DNA from 3 places in the Halobacillus sp. Marseille-Q1614 genome. Region 1 is predicted to be linked to each of the others. Evidence: riboswitches for the same ligand, from Rfam matches in the RefSeq annotation. Region 1 holds a riboswitch; each other region holds the start of a gene.

The links. A riboswitch is a leader RNA that binds a small molecule or an ion and turns the genes downstream of it on or off. The one in region 1 is predicted to bind thiamine pyrophosphate.
Region 2: another riboswitch for thiamine pyrophosphate. It lies ahead of HUS26_RS08890 (ECF transporter S component); the one in region 1 lies ahead of thiT (energy-coupled thiamine transporter ThiT).
Region 3: another riboswitch for thiamine pyrophosphate. It lies ahead of thiW (energy coupling factor transporter S component ThiW); the one in region 1 lies ahead of thiT (energy-coupled thiamine transporter ThiT).

The regions. Positions count from the first base shown of each region.
Region 1 is NZ_CADDWH010000001.1:1,623,497-1,629,619, reverse strand. It holds gene zupT (zinc transporter ZupT) at 1-385, shown strand, start outside; gene HUS26_RS08190 (YgjP-like metallopeptidase domain-containing protein) at 520-1,095, opposite strand; gene HUS26_RS08185 (SDR family oxidoreductase) at 1,244-2,107, shown strand; gene HUS26_RS08180 (carboxylesterase) at 2,104-2,853, shown strand; gene HUS26_RS08175 (universal stress protein) at 2,913-3,338, shown strand; TPP riboswitch at 3,407-3,511, shown strand; gene thiT (energy-coupled thiamine transporter ThiT) at 3,593-4,165, shown strand; gene HUS26_RS08165 (LysR family transcriptional regulator) at 4,347-5,252, opposite strand; gene HUS26_RS08160 (malate synthase G) at 5,484-6,123, shown strand, end outside.
Region 2 is NZ_CADDWH010000001.1:1,765,756-1,771,878, reverse strand. It holds gene HUS26_RS08900 (acetylornithine deacetylase) at 1-913, shown strand, start outside; gene tenA (thiaminase II) at 920-1,606, shown strand; TPP riboswitch at 1,654-1,802, shown strand; gene HUS26_RS08890 (ECF transporter S component) at 1,908-2,486, shown strand; gene HUS26_RS08885 (ABC transporter ATP-binding protein) at 2,500-3,966, shown strand; gene HUS26_RS08880 (energy-coupling factor transporter transmembrane protein EcfT) at 3,979-4,785, shown strand; gene purT (formate-dependent phosphoribosylglycinamide formyltransferase) at 4,918-6,093, shown strand.
Region 3 is NZ_CADDWH010000001.1:3,498,152-3,504,274, reverse strand. It holds gene thiM (hydroxyethylthiazole kinase) at 1-226, opposite strand, end outside; gene thiD (bifunctional hydroxymethylpyrimidine kinase/phosphomethylpyrimidine kinase) at 223-1,029, opposite strand; gene tenA (thiaminase II) at 1,026-1,715, opposite strand; gene thiW (energy coupling factor transporter S component ThiW) at 1,731-2,225, opposite strand; TPP riboswitch at 2,339-2,446, opposite strand; gene HUS26_RS17545 (DUF3221 domain-containing protein) at 2,562-3,071, shown strand; gene HUS26_RS17540 (PucR family transcriptional regulator) at 3,229-4,917, opposite strand; gene eutB (hydroxyectoine utilization dehydratase EutB) at 4,942-5,895, opposite strand; gene HUS26_RS17530 (Fic family protein) at 5,976-6,123, opposite strand, start outside.

The DNA.
Region 1 (6,123 bases):
AGCTACCTTCACCTCTGCCTTACAGGATCCTTCCTTAGGGATTGCGATCGCTATTGCGATCGCCATTCACAATATTCCAGAAGGAATTGCTGTTTCGGTTCCCGTTTATTTTGCTACAGGAGATAAGAAAAAGGCCTTTAAGTTATCCTTTTTATCTGGTCTTTCTGAACCGGTCGGTGCGATTGTTGCCTATCTCATCCTTATGCCGTTCTTAAACGATGTCATGTTTGGTGTTTTGTTCGCCGGTGTTGCAGGGATTATGGTTTTCATCTCATTAGATGAACTGCTGCCTGCTTCTAGAAAATATGGGGAGGAACACCTTTCCATATATGGCGTAGTTGCCGGCATGGCTGTTATGGCTCTTAGCTTATTATTATTTATTTAAAATCACACTAAATGAGACTGTTGATTTTGAAGGGGAATTGCTCCTGCGGAAAAACGGACTGGATTCCCGCTAAATCAATGTTTAAGATCAACAAATTATTAAAAAAGTGTAGAGCACATTAGCTCTACACTTTTTTAATAGGTTTTCTCTTCTTTTAAATCTTCGATATGGCGGGAGATTTCTTTTTTTGAACGCTTAATCAGCCGCCAGTTCAGCAATATTTCGTCAGCCTTCTTTTCTCCAAGCCGCAAATGATCCTCTTCTATAAAAACAGAGCTTTCAGAAAGGGAGGGGAACTTCTCTTCGGCTTTCTTCTTATACCACACATCCCTGCATTTTGTAAGCTCAGTAACCATTTGCTCCTCGGTGAAGTGCTCTGGATATGTAAAAATAAATTTCCCCTTAGAAAAAGTAAACTCAGGCTCCTGCACTTGACCCGTTTCACTGATAAGCTTATATTTTCTCCCGAGGTAAGGCAGCCGCTCGCCTTCATTAACTCCATACAAATCAGGATGGATGTTTGTCCATTTTTCCCAAATCCAGTCTGCTTTTTTTAAAAGGAAAGCTTCCACTGCATCCCATGGTTTGGAAGCGGGCGCGCTTATTTTTATTCCGTTTAAATCATCTAAGTATAATTTCACAAACTGTATATCTTCTAACCTTTCGATCTGATAACTGACCGGGTGCTGTTCTATCTCAATTAAGGGCATATTGGTTCACCTTTCTTTCATACGTCCTCATATTGTATTACACTGTCGAAGATTTCGTCAAAATAGAAGATTAACTTCACGGAAAAAAAGGAAAAGAAGCCGTAGATATGGAAGTACCTATATATCAGATAGAAAAAGGATGAAACGTATGCAGCCAACAGTAGTTATTACAGGTGCAACGAGCGGTTTTGGTTATCATACCGCGATTAAATGCGCCGAAAAAGGGATGAAAGTAATAGCCACGATCAGAAATGAAAAGAAACTGAAGGTCTTTCAGCAGGCCGGTTTAGAGAAGTCAGTCGAAGAAAAAATAGAAGTGTGGCGGTTAGATGTTACGAAAGAAGCTTCAATTGAAGATTTTAAAAATAGTGTAGCAAAGCTTGAGCGCGTCGATGTTCTCATTAACAATGCCGGTTTTGCAATTGGAGGATTTTTAGAACAGGTACCGATTAAAGATTACCGCCGGCAGTTTGAAACGAACGTTTTCGGTATCATCCAGCTGATTCAAGCCGTGGTGCCCAAGATGAGAAAGCAGAAATTCGGAAAAATTATCAACGTCAGCAGCGTCAGCGGTCTCATCGGTTTTCCTGGTTTATCGGCGTACGTCAGTTCCAAGCATGCGCTTGAAGGGCTCTCTGAAAGTCTGCGTTTTGAACTCAAACCCTTCGGTATTGATGTAGCTTTAATTGAACCGGGTTCTTTTGAAACGAATATATGGTCGTCGGGAATGGATCTCCCTACTGCCGTCTATGATCCGAAGTCCCCTTATGAGGAGTACGTTAAAGGAATCTGGAAAGCGTTAAATCGGGAAGACCGGGAAGACCCGAGAAAAGTAGCTGATCTCATGACGAAATTGGCTTTAAGTGAAAGTTTAAAAAAACTGAGGTACCCGATCGGCCCGGGAGTCCGGCTGAATGTATTTTTAAAGAATACGCTCCCATGGAGATTGCTCGAAAAAGTCGTGCTCAGCAATTTGCTCGGTACTCATAAGAAAGGGAGCGAGGAGAAATGAAGGAATATCCCGTTTTAGATGAAGCTCAATCGATTTATCGGGAGGGCAATGAAGTAGGCATCCTCGTATCCCATGGCTTTACCGGAACGACTCAAAGTATGAAACCTCTAGCTGATGCTTATGCGCAGGAAGGTTACACTATAGCTTGTCCGCGGTTAAAAGGACATGGCACCGACCCGGAGGATTTAGAGAAAAGTACGCATCTGGACTGGATGAATTCGATAGATGAAGCTTATGAATGGCTCGCGGCAAGGTGTAAGAAGATCTTCGTTGCCGGGTTATCTATGGGAGGAACGCTTGCCCTTTATGCCGCAGCCTCACATACAGAGATTGCAGGTGTCATTCTCATTAATCCCGCGATAGATATACCCTCGTTAGAAAATGTAGCGGAAAATGCAGACGAACGCTTTATTGCAGCTATCGGCTCGGACATTAAAAAGCCAGGTGTAAGAGAGCTTGCTTATTCAAAAACACCCGTCGCCGCCATTGGACAGCTCATACAGCTTATGGGAAAAGTACATGATCAGCTGGCGGAGATCCATTGTCCGATCCTCATTTTCGTTTCCGAAGAAGACCACGTGGTACCGCCGGATAATTCGGAGATGATTTTTGATACTGTATTGTCAGAGCATAAAGAGCTCGTCCATCTGGAAAACAGCTACCACGTGGCGACGCTCGATGGAGATCAGGATTTAATTATCGAGCGGAGTCTGGAGTTTTTCGTCCTGTACTCGAACACGCAGTAAAAAAGTACCCCTTCCCGCTTATTTTTTCCAGTATAATAGAAGTAAGGGAGGGGTTAATTATGAAAGCCAAATTGTTAGTACCATTTGACGGTTCATCAGGGTCCCTGCGAGCTTTACAGCATGCCATTCAGATGGCAAAAAATACGGATGTTGAGCTTGTAATTCTTAATGTCCAGTTTAACTATAATACGAGGAACGTCCGAAAATTTACGGCGGACCACCAAATCCGGGCGTTTCAGGATGAAGCAGCGAGACGTTCGTTTGAAAAAGCGGAGGAGCTGCTGGAAGGTTCCGGGGTTACCTATACTTTAAGAAAAAGGATTGGCCTTCCGGATCAGGCAATTCTGGAAGAGTCAAGAAACGAAGGTATTCAGGCGATCGTTATGGGAACCCGTGGAGTTGGCAGGGTAAAAGGCGCTCTGCTTGGAAGTGTGAGCCAGAACGTCCTGCAGTCTACCACGATACCTGTTACGATAGTTCCTTAACATGTGATTTGTCACGTTTTGTAGATTCATATATAATAGAAATATAAGCAAGAAAAGCAAACGAATACTAAGCCTACAAGGGGAGCCTTTTTTGAGCTGAGAGTGAACGTTATGTTCAGACCCTTCGAACCTGTCAGTTAGTACTGGCGTAGGGATGGTGGCTTTTTTGATGGCGATGCACGGGATTCCTCCATCAGGAAGCTTCCCTTTGGCATTGCTTTTTTTGTGTGCAAAAAAGGGGAGGAAATAGATTTATGAGAAATAAAGGTGTATTATTTTTAGTAGAAATCGCAATATTTTCCGCTTTGGCCATTTTATTAGACATTCTGCCGTTTTTATCTTTTAAATTATGGGCCCAGGGAGGTTCCGTTTCTTTTGCGATGGTTCCTGTCTTTATCATGGCCTTTCGCTGGGGATTAAAGGGAGGTGTCCTGACAGGTCTGCTGCTTGGATTCTATCAGATATTAACAGGTGCCTATATATTAACAGCCGTGCAAGCGTTTCTTGACTATATCGTTGCTTTTGGTGTAATCGGACTAGCCGGTCTTTTTGCAAAACCGGTGTGGGAAGCAGCGAAAGCGAGAAATATGAAGCGGATGGTAACATGGATGGTGACCGGTGCTTTTGTCGGCAGTCTGTTCCGCTTTTTCGGCCATTTCATTGCAGGAATCGTATTTTATGGAGAGTTCGCGCCGCCTGAGCAGCCCGTATGGCTCTATTCGTTAGTCTATAACGGAGGTTATATGCTGCCGGCCTTTATATTAAGCTCGATTGTAATAGGACTCTTATTTTATAAAAGGCCTTCCTTGCTCACACAAAACGCATAAATTAACCCCTAAAGCTATGAGCCCGTGCCATAGTCTTAGGGGTTTCTTCTATTAACGATCACGGTCATTTCACACGCTTTTTCGCGGACGAACCGTCAAGTCCCCTCACTGCGGGGTATTGCCAGTCCATTTTCCGCAGGAGTCCCGCATTCCCACCCTGTTAATGACTTTAATACTCCCCTTATTTTAAAGGGATTTCTTCTTTTACTAGAATTTCTTTCGACATTTCTATAAACTCCCTCACAGCAAACGGAAGATACTTATTCTTTTTCCACACCATCCCAAGCTCAAGTCTCACTTTTGAATGGATAAGTGGAATAACGGCCAAATTTTTGTCGGTAATTTCATTCGCTATTTTACTAGGCAGCAGCGCAGCCCCAAGCTTAGCTGCTACCATTTCAATGATGAAATCCCGCTGTGAGCTGTGGCAGACGACATTTGGATAAAACCCTTTATGGGCGCATTCTTCAATGATTTTATCGTGAAGGGTAAAATCCTCACGGTATAAAATAAAAGGCTCGTTTTCTAACTCTATTAAATCAATTTGTTCATTTAAAGCAAGTTCATTGTCTTTATGGATGAGCAGTTTCAATGGATCATTGATCACTTCGATTATTTCAAACATTTCTTCCTTTTTAGGAGGCAGGTTGCAGATTAAGCCGATGTCTAATGAACCGTCTTCTACCCCCTGTTTAATCATTTTTGATCCTACTTCATTCAAAAGAAGCTTAACTTCTGGATGCTCTTCTTTATAGCGGGAGATTACCGAAGAGAAAAAAGCGGCGCCAATAATAGGTGGAATGCCAATTTTAATTTCTCCTTTTTTTAGATCAATGACATCTTTCAGCTCCGAATTTAAGTTATGAAAGGCATCTAATACACTTTTAGCATTCACTAATACAGCTTTGCCGGCATCTGTTAATACAAGCTGCTTGGAACGATAGAATAACGGGACACCTAATTCATCTTCTAGCTGTTTTATAACTTTACTCAAGGAGGGCTGTGAAACATGCAAGGTCGCAGCGGCTTTCGTAAAGCTAAGGTGTTTCGCTACTTCTGAAAAATATTCCAGGTGACGAATATCCACAAAAATCACTCCATTTTTACCATTTTTAACACTGTATTACAACAAGGAAGTGCTGCGGTTACTGTATTATAACTAAATGGCATAATCTAAATTCCAAATATGTATTTTAGATATGTTCTCTTCTATTATAAGATAAATGGTAACGAATGGATAGAAAATTCGGAATTTTGGAAGCGTTTTTTTAAGAAATAACGGCTATCTGTTCAAACCATTTTTTAGGAGGAATTTGCGATGAAAGATTACGTGCAGCTAGGCAATTTACAAGTAGCTCCTGAACTTTATGAATTTATTAACGATGAAGCCATCCCGGAAAGTGGAATAACGAGTGAGAATTTCTGGACAGGTTTAGAAGCCATCATTAAAAATCTTGCCCCGGAAAATAAACAGCTCTTACAAAAACGCGAAGATATTCAAAGCCAAATTGACTCCTGGCATAAAGACAACACAAGTTTTAATCCTGAAAAATATCAATCCTTTTTAAAAGATATAAATTACTTGGAACCGGAGGCTGAAGACTTCGAAGTTACCACACAAAATGTCGATGAAGAAATTTCTCTTCAGGCAGGTCCGCAGCTGGTCGTACCGGTTAATAATGCGCGCTATGCGATTAATGCGGCCAATGCCCGCTGGGGAAGTTTGTACGATGCATTGTACGGGACCGATGCCATTTCTGAAGAGGATGGCGCTGAAATCAAAGGCAGCTACAATCCTGTCCGCGGCGAAAAAGTTATCGCTTATTCAAAGGATTTTCTTGATGAGACCGTGCCTCTAAAAGAAGGGTCCCATAAAGAAGTTACGGCTTATAAAGTTGAAAACGGCCAGTTGACAGCTCATCTTCAGAGCGGCTCTGTTACAGGTCTTAAAAACGGAT
Region 2 (6,123 bases), 140 kb from region 1:
AGGCGGAATAGCGGGGGTCCTGTTTGCCATGAAAGTGCTGTATGAAGCTGGGATAGAACCTAGTGGAAATCTATATTTCCAATCAGTGGTCGGTGAGGAGGTTGGAGAAGCGGGTACGAAGTCCTGCTGTGAAAAAGGGTATCGTGCTGACTTAGCTTTAGTAGTGGATACAAGTGATTGTAAGATTCAAGGTCAGGGTGGTGTGATTACCGGCTGGATAACGATCGAGAGTCCTCAAACCTTCCATGATGCCTGCAGACGTTCCATGATACACGCTGGCGGCGGTCTGCATGGTGCCAGCGCGATAGAGAAAATGATGAAAATCATAAATGCCTTACAAGAACTGGAACGGCAATGGGCCATAACTAAATCGAGTCCTGGCTTTCCCCCTGGCTCAAATACGATCAATCCAGCTGTCATTGAAGGCGGCAGGCATGCGGCTTTCATAGCAGATCGCTGCAAGTTGTGGATTACGGTGCATTACTATCCTGAAGAACATTATGAGGATGTAATCAATGACATCGAAGAACATATCAATTATGCAGCAAAGGCTGATCCTTGGTTAAAGGTTTACCCTCCTCAATTTTCGTGGGGCGGGAAATCCATGATTGAAGACCAAGGGGAAATATTCCCCGCCTTTTCCGTGGACCCCAGTCACTCAGGGGTTCAAAAGTTAGCTGGTGCGCATCAACTTGTTCACGACACACCAGTAGACTATTCGATGTCTCCTACCGTTACAGATGGGGGATGGTTAGCAGAGGCCGACATCCCGACTGTCTTATATGGCCCTGGCACACTTGAACAAGCTCATGCTGTGAATGAGTCGCTTGATAGAGAGCAGCTTCTACAGTTCACAAAAACGATGACTGCTTTTTTATATGACTGGTTTTTAGAATTCAAAAAGGAAGGATGATGTGTAATGTTTACAGATCGGCTCTATGAAAGGGCTAAGCCTATATGGGATCAGTACCTCGAACACCCTTTTGTCAAAGGGATTGGTGATGGAAGCTTAGAGATTGATAAATTTAAGTTTTTTATGGAACAAGATTATTTATATTTAATCGACTATTGTCGTGTGTTTGCAATAGGATGCGTGAAAGCGTCTCGTTTAGAAACGATGACTCTGTTCGCGGATTTGATGCATTCTACCTTAAACGAAGAAATGGAGCTTCACCGAAAATATGCAGAAAGAATAGGGATCAGAAGAGAAGAACTAGAAAATACAAAACCTTCGGCAACGCTTCTTGCTTATACAAGCTACATGCTGAATAAGTCCCAGCAGGGATCGGAAGCTGAGGTTGTCGCCTGTGTACTTGCCTGTGCATGGAGCTACAGTGAAATAGGCTTAGCATTGAATCAAAAAGAGGGAGCAAGTGAACATGAATTCTACGGGGATTGGATCAAGATGTACGCATCAGATGAATTTACGACTCTAGCTGAAGATATGAAAAACCTTATGAACCAACTTGCCGACGATAAACCAGAACGAGAAAAAGCACATTTAGAGGAGATCTTCCTTCATACAGGTAAACTGGAATATTTGTTTTGGGAGATGGCTGACAAGAAGAAAATGTGGATGGAAGGATCGGACGTATTAAACAGCTGAAATCTATCGGTCTATTACAGGGGGCGGGTCTAGATTGATAATTTAAAAAGTTTTTCCAGGGGTACCTTTATGTAAATGGATGAGCGGTACTGTGCTTTTTTATTTACTGACGAAAGGTCGAGGTTAAAGGTAGGCTTTAAGACCCTTAGAACCTGATTTGGCTCATACCATCGCAGGGAAGTGGAGTTGCGAAAAAGATACGTTTCCAATATCAGCCGCTTTTCTTACGGGAGGAGGGAAAGTTGTTTTTTTAAAAGCGTTTTTAGTTTAAGTCATTCAATGGAAAGGGAGACCTGAGAAAATGAAAAAGGGATTGAAGTTAACAGATATTTTAGTAACCATCATTGTTGCATTGATATTTGGTGTGATCTATAAACTATGGGGACCGCTATATGGAGTGGTTTCCACATTAGGATTACAATTGGAGCAGCTCATTTATGGAATGTGGTTCATTGCAGCAGTGGTTGCTTATTTGATCATACGAAAGCCCGGGGTTGCTTTATTGGCGGAAGTTGCTGCCGCGCAAGGTGAATTTATTTTTGGCGGTGAATGGGGTATATCGACGCTTATATTCGGGTTAGGACAAGGTCTGGCTGCTGAACTGATTTTCGCAGCTTTCCGCTATAAGAGATACGATATGTTCACTGCGTCCTTAGCAGGTGTAGCAGCTGCGTTTGCGTCTATTGGTATTGATTTCTACTACGGTTATATAGGTGACTTGGCACTTTGGAATCTGCTCATCCTGGTTGGAGCTAGAATAGTAGGAGCCATCATCATTTCGGGTATTTTCGCTTTTCTCATCGTTCAATCATTAGAAAAAACAGGAGTCACAAATCTTGTGAGGCCGGCTTCTAAAGAAGACTATAAGGCTTTGGGATAGCAGGAGGTTTTGTATGAAGAGTATTGCTGGTATGACAAACATGCGGTTGAAATTTCCAGGAGTGGAACCCTTGTTATTTGAGGATTTTTCTCTTTCTTTGAATAAAGGAGAAAAGGTATTACTACTTGGACCATCAGGATCAGGGAAGTCAACACTTTTACAAGTCTTGACGGGACTCATCCCTCATAGTGTAGAAGTACCTATGAAAGCAGACGACCTTATCATTCCAGATTCCTGGGGATTTTTATTTCAAGATCCTGATTCACAGTTTTGTATGCCCTATGTAGATGAGGAAATTGCGTTTGTTCTTGAGAATCTTCAGGTCCCTCGAGGAGAAATGGAAATTTACATTGAGCATTATTTACGGAAAGTTGGATTAGAATTTGATGATATCCACACGAAGATACAAACACTATCCGGGGGAATGAAGCAGAGATTGGCAATCGCTTCAGTTCTTGCTCTAGAACCTGAGGTGTTATTTTTAGACGAGCCTACTGCGATGCTTGATCCACATGGTACTAAGCATGTTTGGGACACGATTAAGAAAGTTGGAGAAGATAAAACCGTCGTGATTGTGGAACATAAAATTGAACAGATTGTCGACTTTGTTGATCGTGTGATTCTTCTGGGTGAGAGTGGGAACATCATTGCCGACGGATCGAAACAAGAGGTTTTTGACAAGCATAAAAACACTCTTATCGAACAAGGGATCTGGTACCCTGATGTTTGGGGTGAATACATTCAAGCAAAACGTATGGATATTCCGCCAGTAAATATAAACAGAGAAAAATCATCTGTTCATTTGTCCGACTTTTCAGCGTATAGGGGAAAAGTTGAAACACTCCGGGTGAAACAGGCAAATGCTCATCCGGGGGAATGGATAACAGTACTTGGTGAGAACGGAGCAGGTAAAAGTACGCTGCTGCTTGCTCTCATGAACTTGATTAAAGTTAAAGGATCTTATCGTGTTCTTGAACAAGAGTATGAGCAGATCAAAAATTTAGCTGATTATATAACTTTAGTATTTCAAAATCCCGAATTTCAATTTGTTACTAACTCTGTGTATGAGGAAGCAGCCTTCACGCTTCATTTAGAAAATTGGGGAGAAGAACAAATTTTTCTGCGAGTGAATCATCTGCTTGAAATCTATCATTTGCATAAGCATAGACATACGCATCCTTATCAATTATCTATCGGACAAAAACGAAGACTGAGTGTCGCTGCTTCGATTGTGAAAGAGCAGCCGATCATACTTTTGGATGAACCCACCTTTGGACAAGATGCGAAAAACACATTTGCAATTTTAGAGCAGCTTGAAAAGTTGAGGGCTCTGGGAGCAACGATCATTATGGTTACGCATGACTTGAATATTGCGAAACACTTCGCAACCAAAGTCTGGGAAGTAGAAGGAGGGAGACTCGTAAAGGAATCTCCTTCATCTGATTATATGGAACAACGTTCACCAGCTTTTATTTTATAGGGGAGATAAGATATGCCAATTGACTTTTCTTACAAAGAAACATGGCTTCACAAAATAAATCCGAGCCTGAAATTAATCATCATTGTACTCTTGTTTATTCATCTGTTGATGATTCATAATCCAAACTTCCTCATCAATTATATGATAGGAACGCTTCTCCTCTATACGTTTTTTACGGGTCATCCATGGAAACGTCTAGCAGTTATTTCGATCCCATTTGTCTTAATATTTCTTACATCTTGTACATCTATGATTTTCTTTGGAAAAGGGGAAATCACATGGTTCAAATGGGGATTGGTGCATATTACCGAAGAGAGTTTTTTTAGAGGGTTACATTTAGGCTTTCGTGGGATAGTTTTTGCTGCTTTAGGAGTTATTTTTGCATTAACCACTAGACCTGTATATCTATTTTATTCCTTAATGCAGCAATTAAAGTTGAAGCCGAAATATGCCTATAGCTTCATGGCAGCCATTAGGCTGATTCCTTTGATGATTGAGGAGATGCAAACATTGCATTATGCATTAAAAGTACGAGGTGTTCAAGCTGAAAAAGGCGTAAAAGGATTTTACAAAAAACTTAAAACCTATTCCATTCCCCTTCTTTCGCAGAGTATAAGAAGAGCTTATCGAATTGCAGTAGCCATGGAAGCTAAGGGTTTTTCTAATGATGTAAACCGGACCTATTTCTATCGATTAGGTTTATCTAAGTTTGATATGGTCTTTATATGCTGCCTCATGATAATGATTTCCTTATCTTATGTGACAGCTGTACAATACCCTTACTTTTCGATAACTGACGTTCGTTATTACAATGGATAATGAAGATGAGTAAACATGAATATTATTTTGAATTTAATCAAGAATGTTCGTTAATTAACCCAAAAACCCTTGATACAAACTGGTAAATAACGTTAGAATAGCTGTAAATCAAAACATTCTGGGGGATTTTACATGTATGGAGCACCGAACCAAAACGATGCAAAGAAATTGATGCTGTTAGGATCCGGAGAGTTAGGGAAAGAAGTAGTGATTGAGGCGCAGCGGCTAGGTATAGAAACAATTGCAGTCGATCGATATGAAGGTGCACCAGCTATGCAGGTGGCTCATCGTTTTCGTGTGATTGACATGCTTGACGGCAAACAACTGCGTACGGTGATCGAACAGGAGAAACCTGATTTTATTGTCCCTGAAATAGAAGCCATTGCGACAGCAACGCTTCTGGAGCTGGAACAGGAGGGCTATAATGTCATACCCACAGCTTACGCAACCCAGTTGACGATGGATCGCGAAGGTATACGACGGCTGGCAAGTGAAAAACTACAACTTCCAACAGCCAAATATGAGTTTGCCAACTCTTTAGAGGAGTTAAAAGAAGCGGTTATCGCCATTGGTACTCCATGTGTCATCAAACCGATTATGAGTTCCTCTGGAAAAGGACAAAGCGTATGTCGTACAGAAGCGGATATCGAGGATTCCTGGCAGGAAGCCATCAACAGTGGACGAGGTAAAAGCACTCGAGTGATTGTTGAGGAATTTATTCATTTTGATTCGGAAATCACACTATTAACGGTCCGCTCTTCTACAGGGACGTTTTACTGTCCTCCGATCGGCCATCTTCAGCAGGACGGTGATTACATTCAATCTTGGCAGCCGCATGCGATGAGTGAGGAACAGATAAGAGAGGCGGAGGAAATTGCAAAAAAAGTTACCGATGAGATCGGCGGTTATGGTGTTTTCGGAGTAGAACTTTTCATTACTTCAGAAGGAGTCTATTTTAGCGAAGTGTCTCCGCGGCCGCATGATACGGGGATGGTTACACTGGTCACACAAGACCTATCGGAATTTGCCCTTCATGTGCGGGCGATTTTAGGCCTTCCGTTAGAAGATGTCCAGCTTGTTTCACCAGGAGCAAGTCACGCGGTTAAAGCAACGATTGAATGCAAGGAATATCAAATTTCCGGAGTTGAAGATGCTTTGACTGTCCTCGACACTCAAGTGCGCCTGTTTGGGAAGCCTTCTGCAACAATAGGTCGACGTATGGCTGTTGTGCTTAGTAAAGGAGAAAGTGTGGATGCTGCAAGCGAACAGGTGAAGCAGGCAGCTTCTAAAATCAGTGTGTTGAACTAATAATAAGGTAATTTAAGGTATAGTAAAAAC
Region 3 (6,123 bases), 1.9 Mb from region 1:
CCAGAATCATCGCCTGCAGGTGCGGCTCCGTCAGTGTTCCGATATTTATTAAGACACCATCAGAGAGACGGGCAATATCAGATACATCTTCTTTGGCCATCGCCATAATCGGAGAACCTCCAAAAGCCAATAGGCCGTTGGCGCTAAAATTCATTACGACTTCGTTCGTTAAATTATGAATCAGCGGTTTCTTTTCCCGTACTTCATTTACGAGCTTAATCGTCATTTCCTTACTCCCTCCTGACGCATTGCAAAATGATTGGTCGGTCCGCTTCCTTTTCCTAAGTTAAAGGAATATCGAATTGCTTCGGTCACAAACGCTTTTGATTTTTCTACAGCCAGCGGCAGTGGAGCTCCCTGGCTTAAGTAAGCCGTGATCGCTGCCGCATACGTGCATCCCGTACCATGTGTATTCTTCGTGTCAATTCGTTCACTGGAGAATGTATGCATTTTAGAACCGTCATATAAAAAGTCCACCGCTTCTCCTTCTAAATGACCTCCTTTGATTAATACCGCACCCGTTTGAAATCTTGTACAAATCTGCTCGGCAGCCAGCTTCATATCTTCCGTCCCTTTTATTTCTTCTCCTAACAGGAACTCAGCTTCAGGAATATTCGGTGTCACTACTGAAGTGAGCGGCAGCAAATGATCCCTCAGCAGGCTCCTTGCTTCTTCTTCGATCAGGGCATCTCCGCTTGTCGCAACCATCACGGGATCCATGACGTATGGCGCTGTTGTCTGCGGAATCCATTCTGCAACCACTTTCATCATCTCAATATTTGCAATCATGCCTGTTTTCAGCGCGTGAATCGGCATGTCGCTTGAAACAGCGTTAAGCTGGCTTTTTATAAAATCAGCGGGCAGATGATGCACGTCTTTTACACCCGTTGTGTTCTGAGACACAACCGATGTAACTACACTCATTCCATAGCTCTTAAGTTCTTGAAAAGTTTTTAGATCTGCCTGTATCCCGGCTCCTCCGCTGGGATCGGTGCCTGCAATCGTTAAGGCTGTCGATACTTGAGTCATCTGATATTCACCCCTTCCCCTTTCGGCCATTCTTCACAAATATGAGCCATTTGCCAGAATTTCCACTCCAGCTGGCAGCTTTTACGGAACGCTTCCTTCATACGCTCCTGTTCAGCTTCTGAAGCTTTATCTGCCAGTTCGTCTAATCGCTGGCACATGTTTTTGGACAACGTTTCAAATTCCAGATCTGCATAAAATTTAATCCATGGATAGAACGCAGCGTCCGGAGCGGGCTGGTATTTTTCCATTAAATATTGTCCGATCTCCAGGTAGGTCCACGGGCATGGGAGAACAGCTGCTATCAGTTCCCCTAAGCTTCCCTGCCTTGCGTGGTGCTCCATATGCTTAACGTAATGGTCAGCCGTCGGCGGCAGCGGATAACCGTGCAATTCATCATATCCCACACCGATTACATTACAAAAATTCTGATGAGGATGGGTTTCACTGTTTAAAGTAAATGAAATTTGCTGATTAAAGTATTCAATATCTTTTCGGTTGGACGATTTAGAAATTCCCATTCCATAGATTCGCATAAAAGCATTCAAGTATTCATAATCCGCTTTAATGTAATGGGCGATTGAATCATGAGGTACGTCTCCCTTTCCAATACCTTCGACAAAAGGATGATGAAAGATCGCTTCAAATATATCATTGTTTTCCCTTCTTAGGACTTCTGTAAAACTCATACAATTCTCCTCCTTTTAATGTAAAAGCTGTGGAATTAATCTTGATTTCAGTACACGTGATGCGACAAACCACCCAAACAGTGACCCGCTCACACTGCTGATTAGAAATGATGGAACAAAGGCGAAAGCCCCGGCTGCACTTCCCATTAAAACCTGTGCAAAAGGCACGGCAAATAAAGCGCCGATCAACCCAGAACCAATCACTTCACCGACGGGAGCCGCACCTTTTCGCCTGATCCATTTGTAAAAGAAGCCGGCAAGCAGTGCACCGGCCATGCCTCCAGGAAAAGCGAGCAGCGTTCCAAGTCCAAGCAGATTTCTCAGCAAACCAATCGTAAAAGCGATCGTAACAGCATGTATGGGGCCAAGTGTGATCGCAGCCATGACATTGATCGCATGCTGTACAGGATAAGCTTTCGCGATTCCGGCTGGAAACCATATCACCTGCGCGCTGAGAGTACCTAAAGCAACGAATACAGCCATCGTTGTCAATAAACGTGTTCGGCTCATTGATATCCTCCCTTCTTTATAGGAAAGGCCTGCGGCGTCAGAGCTCCAGAGGGGTTTTGGCATATAAAAAAGCCAGATCCTCTGGAGGACCTGGCTTATGTATAAGTAATAGACAGTTACGTCAACTACTTCCCTCCGCTGGTATTAACCAGATCAGGTGCATAAGAGTCGGAAAGCTTGTTCTTTCCTCTCAGCCCAGTTGGGCCCCCCTAGTAGTTCAAAAACTAATATTCACTTGGATGTGATTATCTTATCAGAGGTTCTTTGATTTGTCATGGATTAAGGTGTAACATTTTCTGTAAGAAATATTTTTAAATAATAAAGGAGCGCCATGTGATGAAGAAATGGATGCTGATATTGCTCTTAGTTACAGTAGGCTGCGGGAGTCAAGAAGGAGCAGAAGAACCTTCAGACGACCAGACAGGAAGTGAATCAAAACAGTTCTCTGGATATGTAATGGATCAAAATGAAAATAGCATCTTAGTGGTAGATAACATTGAGCCCGATGGAGGCAGCCCTATTTGGATTACAGGAGTAGAAGAAGACATGTGGCTTGGCAAGTCTGTAGAAGTGACTGTAGATGGTCCTGTGGCCGAATCCTACCCTATGCAGGCCCAGGCCGGGGAAGTAAAGGTCGTTAAAGCAAAAAAGCCGGAAGGGGCTGACTTAGATGAGTCTCAGGTCCTTGCCAGCGCGCTTGCTGAGGTAGACCGAAGCAACACCCTGTCTGTTGAAAGTATGACGTATGATCAGGAACAAGATCAATGGATCATAAAAATGCGATCCACCGTTACTGAAAGCGGTGCAGAAAAAGTCATTGTTCCCGACCAGAATTTTGGGGAATAATGCCCTGATTATAATGCCTGACATGACGTGAAAAAGATCGTCCTCCAGCAAGGAAGGGCGATCTCTTTAGTTACCAAGGCGGCAAAATACTACGAGACTCCTGCTTAAAAAACGGGCGACCGAGACGCCGCAGCGTGGTATTTACCACGAGGAATCTCTAGTTCTCCACTTTCTTCAGCATCCACAGCCTGACACTCAGCTCTAATAAAAACATATCGTCAGCGTTTAATAAAGAAAGCCCTGTTAATTGTTCTATATTCCGCAGTCTGTGCAGCAGGGACTGCCTATGCAGGTTTAAAGCGCGTGCTGTCTGGCTGACATTGCTGTTGTATTTGTTGTAGACAATAAAAGTATGAATCAAGTCCGTCTGCCGCTTCTGATCATATTCAATCAGCTTCTGAAGCGTGCTTTTTACGATCTCCTCAATTTCTTTCTCATGGCTTAAGGCCATAAGCAGCCTATTCATCCTCGTATCGCTAAAAAACGTCCGCTCCCCTATTTCGTGCTGCTGGCGGCCGATATTAAAGGCGGTGACAGCTTCGTTATAGCTTTTATGAAAAGTATAAATTCCGTCTTTATGCATCGATATTCCCCAGGAAATACTAAGACCCGCCAATAATTCATTCAAGCGCCGCTCCACTAAATCAAGGAACTGGTTCGCTGTTTCGACATAGGAGCTGTTGCTGTCGGCTTCCAAGAAAACAATAACTTCCCCATCTTCAAAGGTAGCCATTGTTCTCCTTTTTAACACGTCTCCGGCATGGGCTACTTCTTTCTGAATATAGTAATTGCGGCTGTGCATAGAGGAAGACATAACCGATTGATCGGAACCTCGTATAAGATCGTCCGCTATTTTTGTAAAACGAATCTCGCCAGCAAGACAAATATAAGGCTTACTCAAATCGTATCCAAGCAGCTGGGCTTTCGATTGGAGTGGTTTATCCATTTCGATGTCTTTCTTAGCAAGATCTAATAAAAAGTTGTCCTTGAGACGTATTTCTGTCATTTCAATCGCGTTTTCTTTTACAAAATAAAGGGCGCATGCGGTCAGCGCATGTTCGAGGATATTTAAGTTCGACCAAGTCAGCTCTCCAGTTGTTTCAGGTTTAAATAACAGGTAACCCTGTTTTTTATAATTCGATAAAATCGTCAGCTGATAACAGCGGTCGTCCCCTATTTGAAACTCTTCGATATAGTGATAAAGCGGATGGTCTTTAAAAGGCGTTTCCTCTGAAGGAAGAAGCTCATATTCTCCTTCAGCATCACCGTTTAAAACATCAATCATGTGCCGTTTAAAATGGTAATTTGCCCGGACGATTTTGTTATGATCGCTGATCGCTACAGGAATATGAGTGTTTTCATAAACGATTTTCATAATCTCCTGCAGGCCTTTCCCATTTAGCACACAGTTGATTAACTCTTGACGGATTTCTTCTGCCTGCTTCTGTTCGACTTCTTTCTTCCGGTTAATCTCTGATAAGACATCATGCAGCACATCACCGAAACGCACTTCCCATGGCAGCTCCAGCACAATAAACTGCTGATCTTCCGCTGCTTTTAACACCCTGTCAGGAATTTTAAAAAGGTGGCGGCCCGTAGCAAACGCCAGGGCGGAAGCTCCAGAATCAATCACATCCCGTACATAGTCTTCAAGAGCTCTCGGGTCATCACTGCAGCCAATGCCTGTACTTAATACGAATTCGTTTTTTCTGACAAAATTTTCTACAGGTGTTTCAATCACCGATATCCATTCAATCTCTCTTTCGTTCAGAAGATGACTTCCTGTTAATATTTTCGCCGGTGCCATCACAGGCAGCTGCAAAACTTCTCTTACTTGAATTCCCATATTCCTGCCCCCCGCCGATTGTTTTTATATCAAATCACATATCGCCTGGTGATCGACATTATTTCCGCTAATGACGAGCACAATATTCTTCCCTCTACGGTCACTTTGTTTAAGAACGTGGCTTACTCCAACAGCAGCCGCTCCTTCTACGATCATTTTATGATACTCCATCATAAAAACCATTCCTTTTTTTATCATTTCCTCTGAAACAAGGACACTCTCATCTAAGTAATTTTTCGTTAAAGTAAACGTATATTCATTATCAGGACCGATCCCTCCCAGCAAGCTGTCTGCTAATGTAGGGGTTTCTTTCATAACGACAGGAGCTCCATGCTTTAAACTCTCATGCATAACAGCCGACTGTTCCATCGATACCCCTTGAATCTTCATCTCCGGAACCATCGTTTTCAAAGTATATCCGATACCTGCAAGCAGCCCTCCTCCTGAAAGCGGAATGATCACTTCGTCTGCTTCCGGGCACTGCTCCATAATCTCAAGGCCGATCGTCCCCTGTCCTGCAATAACGTAAGGGTCATCAAACGGCTTAATCACAGAAAAACCTTCTTCCTTTTCAAGCTGATAGCAGCGGGCTTCGGCATCATCCTGATTTTCTCCGACAATCACTACTTCTGCTCCAAGCCTTTTTAAACGGTTGACCTTCTCACCCGGCACACGATTCGATATACAGACAACCGCATTTATGCCGAGCTGTTTGGCAACATAGGAGACAGCAATCCCATGGTTTCCTGTAGAAAACGTGGCGACACCTTTGGTCTTTTCTTCATCTGACAGCGAAAGGATTTTATTGGCTGCTCCCCTCAGCTTAAAAGCACCTGTCGGCTGATAGTTTTCCAGCTTAAGGTAAACGTGGTTCCCTGTCTTAAGCGACAACGGTTCTGAGTATAAAAGCGGCGTCCGCTCGATGATCGATTCGATCCGTTTATTGGCCTTCCATACATCACGCAGCGTAATGCTCATCTATAACCCCTCCTTATTTCTGATTTTTCTGATAAAATATGATAAAAAAAGAAGACCGCACGATGTGTACGACCTTTCCTTTATAAACGGCTTAACGAACGAAAAATGACTCTCTCAAGCCTATCTGGACTCTTCACGGACTCGACGCTTGCCGCAAGAACTTCTTCACGGGGCACAGCCGCCCAGTCCAGGAAGTATCCCGCCTCTAAAGCCAGGCACCGGGCAAAT